Regions from separate parts of the Pseudomonas sp. 8_5_2 genome, predicted to be linked through region 2. Evidence: predicted binding sites of a transcription regulator. Region 2 holds the regulator's gene; the other holds the start of a gene.
What was found. Region 2 encodes FliA, which starts transcription of late flagellar genes. Its sites were predicted from a motif close to CTAAAGTTTNNNNNNNNNNNGCCGNTAA; they were not measured.

Region 1: the regulator FliA is predicted to act here: its motif matches at 1,050-1,077, upstream of AC5O5R_RS21715 (flagellar protein MotY).

The regions. Positions count from the first base shown of each region.
Region 1 covers NZ_CM181238.1:4,738,914-4,741,366, reverse strand. Annotated here, with positions in the region: gene pyrC (dihydroorotase) at 1-983, opposite strand, end outside; gene AC5O5R_RS21715 (flagellar protein MotY) at 1,114-2,037, shown strand; gene AC5O5R_RS21710 (argininosuccinate synthase) at 2,337-2,453, shown strand, end outside.
Region 2 covers NZ_CM181238.1:1,683,795-1,686,247, forward strand. Annotated here, with positions in the region: gene fleN (flagellar synthesis regulator FleN) at 87-920, shown strand; gene fliA (RNA polymerase sigma factor FliA) at 917-1,657, shown strand; gene AC5O5R_RS07735 (chemotaxis response regulator CheY) at 1,763-2,137, shown strand; gene AC5O5R_RS07740 (protein phosphatase CheZ) at 2,158-2,453, shown strand, end outside.

The DNA.
Region 1 (2,453 bases), 2.9 Mb from region 2:
TGCTCGCCAAACGGCAGGCTGTCCGGCGCGGTCCATTCTTCACGAACCAGCGTGATGCTGTCGGTGTTCGCCGGCAGGCCATAGAAGGCCGGGCCGTGCAGGCTGGCAAAGCCTTCCAGCTTGTCCAGAGCGTTACGCTGTTCGAATGCTTCGGCGTACATCTCGATGGCCGCATAGGCGGTGTAGCAACCGGCGCAACCGCAGGCGGCTTCCTTGGCGTGACGGGCATGGGGTGCCGAGTCGGTGCCGAGGAAGAACTTCGGGTTGCCGCTGGTGGCCGCGTCCAGCAGCGCCACCTGGTGGGTGTTGCGCTTGAGGATCGGCAGGCAGTAGAAGTGCGGGCGAATGCCGCCAACCAGCATGTGGTTGCGGTTGTACAACAGGTGCTGCGCGGTGATGGTCGCGCCAACGTTGGCCGGGGCCTCGGTGACGAACTGCGCGGCATCGCTGGTGGTGATGTGCTCGAATACCACTTTCAGCGTCGGGAATCGCTCGACTACGCGGCGCATGTGTTCGTCGATGAAGCGTTTTTCACGGTCGAAAACGTCGATCTCGCTGCGCGTCACTTCGCCATGCACCAGCAGTGGCATGCCAACTTCCGCCAGCGCCTCGATGGCCGGGAAGATGTTGTCGATGCTGGTAACGCCCGAATCGGAGTTGGTGGTGGCGCCGGCCGGGTATAGCTTGGCGGCGTAGACAATGCCACTGGCCTTGGCCGCGCGGATGTCTTCGGGGCTGGTGCGGTCGGTGAGGTACAGCACCATCAGCGGCTCGAAGCGGCTGCCGGCAGGGCGCGCGGCCAGGATGCGCTCACGGTAGGCGCCGGCCTCGTCGGCATTGCGCACCGGCGGAACCAGGTTGGGCATGATGATGGCACGGGCGAAGGTACGCGCCACATCGCCAACGGTGTGGGGCAGGACGGCACCATCGCGCAGATGGATGTGCCAGTCGTCGGGGCGCAGGAGGGTCAGGCGATCGGACATTGGGGATTCCAGGCGGGTCGAACTCAAGCGCCAATGCTACCGGAAAACCCCCGGGCGAGCACGGGTATCAAGTTTTCCGGGACGCGTCCGATAGCCTGCAGGTAAGCCGTCAGAATTTGTGGAGCCGCCCGTGCGCCAGCGTTACATAGCCCTGTTGACCCTGTTCGCCAGCCTGCCGGCCGGCGCACTGACATTCCAGACGCGCATGGAAAACATTGCCTGGAAGGTTGAAGGTGACCAGTTCGAATGCCGCCTTATCCAGCCGATCGACGGCTTTGGCAGCGGCGAGTTCGTGCGCCGGGCGGGCGAGCAGCCGGTGTTCCAGCTGCGCTCGGCCGGCAATGTGCTGGGCGCGGGCAACGCCAGCCTGCTGGCGGCAGCGGCGCCGTGGCAGCCCGGGCGTGGTGATATCAACCTTGGCAGCGTCCGCCTGGCCCGCACAGGCGTGCTGTTCAGCTCGTCACAGGGTCAGGCCAGCCGCCTGATCAACGGTTTGCTCGATGGCCGCAGCACGGTGGTGCGCAACTACACCGGTGAGGCGGGCAGGCCGATGGAAGTGCGCGTGTTGCCGGTCAGCTTCGCCAAGGCCTACAGCGATTACCAGGTGTGTGCTGCCAAGCTCCTGCCGATGAACTACGACCAGGTACGCCAGACCCAGGTGGGCTTCCCGGGGGGGGGTATCGAACTGGATGATTCCGCGCGCGCGCGGCTGGATGTGATTCTGGATTACATGAAGGCTGATCCGTCGGTTAACCATGTCGAGCTCAATGGGCACTCGGACAACAGTGGTAACCGTTTGACCAATCGCGACCTGTCGCGCCGCCGGGCGTTGGCCGTGGCTGATTACCTGACGGCGCATGGGATTGCGCAGGAGCAGATTACCGTGCGTTTCCATGGCGAGCGGTACCCGCTTGCAAAGAACAACAGTGCGGCGAATCGGGCGCGCAATCGGCGGGTGAATATCGAGCTGGATCGGGGGGGGGTGCCAGAGAAACCGGTGGAGCAGGCTGCGCCTGCGCCTGCTGCAGCAGCGCCGGGGGCGAAGGCTCCTTGAGGGTGGAGGGCCGGGTGTATGGAGGTGGATTGCAATGAGGCCTCCATGTGTTCGGCACAGCATTTCCGGCGCTCGATCTCACAACCGCTGAATATGGCAAGGCATGCACCTTGGGGCCATGATCCCATCCATCCATTCCAAGCCATGCACCTGGTGCCTCGATCATCAGCCCCCTCCAACCCCGTCGCCCTTCCGACAGTTCCTGTCGCTTTGTCGTCAGAAGCTGTCGCCCCACTGTAAATTTATCCTCAAGGCCGTTAGAATCGATCCCTTTCCGTACAACCCCGTGGAGTGATGGCATGGCGGACGTAAATAAGGTCGTACTGGCGTATTCCGGCGGCCTTGATACTTCGGTGATTCTCAAGTGGCTGCAGGATACCTACAACTGCGAAGTGGTGACCTTCACCGCTGACCTG
Region 2 (2,453 bases):
GCGTGTGCAAAGTCGCTATACCAAGGGGTACGCAGAATTGCCCTACGTGTGGCCTGAGTCCCAGCGAGACAAGGTAAAGAACAGACATGGGTAGCATGCATCCTGTACAGGTGATCGCCGTGACCGGTGGTAAAGGTGGCGTCGGCAAGACTAACGTTTCAGTGAACTTGTCCCTGGCGCTGGCCGAGCTTGGCCGCAGGGTCATGCTGCTCGACGCCGACCTGGGCCTGGCCAATGTCGACGTGTTGCTGGGCCTGACTCCCAAACGTACCCTGGCCGATGTCATCGAGGGGCGCTGCGAGCTGCGCGATGTGATGCTGCAGGGCCCCGGCGGCGTGCGCATCGTGCCGGCGGCCTCGGGCACGCAGAGCATGGTGCACCTGGCCCCGGCCCAGCATGCCGGGCTGATCCAGGCGTTCAGCGACGTCGGCGACAACCTCGACGTGCTGGTGATCGACACCGCTGCGGGCATTGGCGACTCGGTGGTGAGCTTTGTCCGCGCGGCGCAGGAAGTGCTGCTGGTGGTGTGTGACGAACCGACCTCGATCACCGATGCCTACGCCCTGATCAAACTGCTGAACCGCGACTACGGCATGAACCGTTTCCGCGTGCTGGCCAACATGGCGCAGAGCCCGCAGGAAGGGCGCAACCTGTTTGCCAAGCTGACCAAGGTCACCGACCGCTTCCTTGACGTTGCCCTGCAGTACGTGGGCGCCGTGCCGTACGACGAGTGTGTGCGCAAGGCGGTGCAGAAGCAGCGTGCAGTCTACGAAGCCTTCCCTCGCTCCAAGTGCGCGCTGGCCTTCAAGGCGATTGCGCAGAAGGTCGACAGCTGGCCGCTGCCGGCCAACCCGCGCGGCCACCTGGAGTTCTTCGTCGAGCGTCTGGTGCAACCCACCAGCGCGGGACCCGTGCTATGAACGCGAGTGGCTTCAAGATGTACAGCCGGGCGTCGAAAGACGCCCAGTACGAGCTGATAGAACGCTACGCGCCGCTGGTCAAGCGCATCGCCTACCACCTGCTGGCGCGGCTGCCGGCCAACGTGCAGGTCGAGGACCTGATCCAGGCCGGCATGATCGGCCTGCTGGAAGTGGCCAACAAGTACGACGCCAGCAAGGGCGCCAGCTTTGAAACCTACGCCGGTATCCGCATCCGCGGCGCGATGCTGGACGAAGTGCGCAAGGGCGACTGGGCACCGCGCTCGGTGCACCGCAACACCCGCATGGTCAGTGACGCGATGCGCGCAGTCGAAGCCAGAACTGGCCGTGACGCTAAAGATCATGAAGTTGCTGCCGAACTTCAATTGAGTCTCGATGATTACTACGGGATCTTGAACGATACCCTGGGCAGCCGCCTGTTCAGCTTTGACGACCTGTTGCAGGACGGCGAGCACGAAGGGCTGCATGAGGATGGCGCCAGCGGCCAGGTCGAACCTGCCCGCGGCCTGGAGGACGAGCGCTTCCAGGTAGCCCTGACCGAGGCCATCGCCAACCTGCCGGAGCGTGAGCGCCTGGTGCTGGCGCTGTACTACGACGAAGAGCTGAACCTCAAGGAAATCGGTGAGGTGCTTGGGGTCAGCGAGTCGCGGGTCAGCCAGTTGCACAGCCAGTGTGCTGCGCGCCTGCGCAGCCGCCTTGGGGAATGGCGGGCGCGTTGAGCCCGTTGTCGTTGCAGTCGTTTTCTACGTTGTACCGGATTGATTGAATGCGCGCTCGCAGCCGAGCGCGTTCGAGACTGCTTGGAGGTCTACTTGAACAAAGATATGAAAATCCTCATCGTTGACGACTTTTCGACGATGCGGCGGATCATCAAGAACCTGATGCGCGACCTGGGTTTCACCAACACGCACGAAGCGGACGACGGCACCACGGCGCTGCCGATGCTGGAGAACGGTGACTACGACTTTCTGGTGACCGACTGGAACATGCCTGGCATGTCCGGCATCGACCTGCTGCGTAAGGTGCGTGCCAGCGAGAAGCTGAAAACCATGCCGGTACTGATGGTGACCGCCGAAGCCAAGCGCGACCAGATCATCGAAGCGGCCCAGGCCGGCGTCAATGGTTACGTGGTCAAGCCGTTCACCGCTCAGGTGCTCAAAGAAAAGATCGAGAAGATCTTCGAACGCGTCAACGGCTGAGTCACGCCAGGGGGCGCGCCATGGAATCATCACAAACGTCGTTGGGCGAGTTCGAATCGACCCTCAAGAAGCATGCCCAGGAGCTGGTCGAAAGCCTGGAGCGAGGCCGTTTTGGCGAGGCGGTGCAGCTGATTCACGAGCTGAACCAGACCCGCGACCGCGGCCTGTATCAGGAAGTCGGCAAGCTGACCCGCGAGCTGCACAGTGCCATCGTCAGTTTCCAGATCGACCCGACCATGCCGCAAGCCGAGGAGGTGTCGCAGATTACCGACGCCACCGAGCGCCTGTCGTATGTGGTCAAGCTCACCGAGGGCGC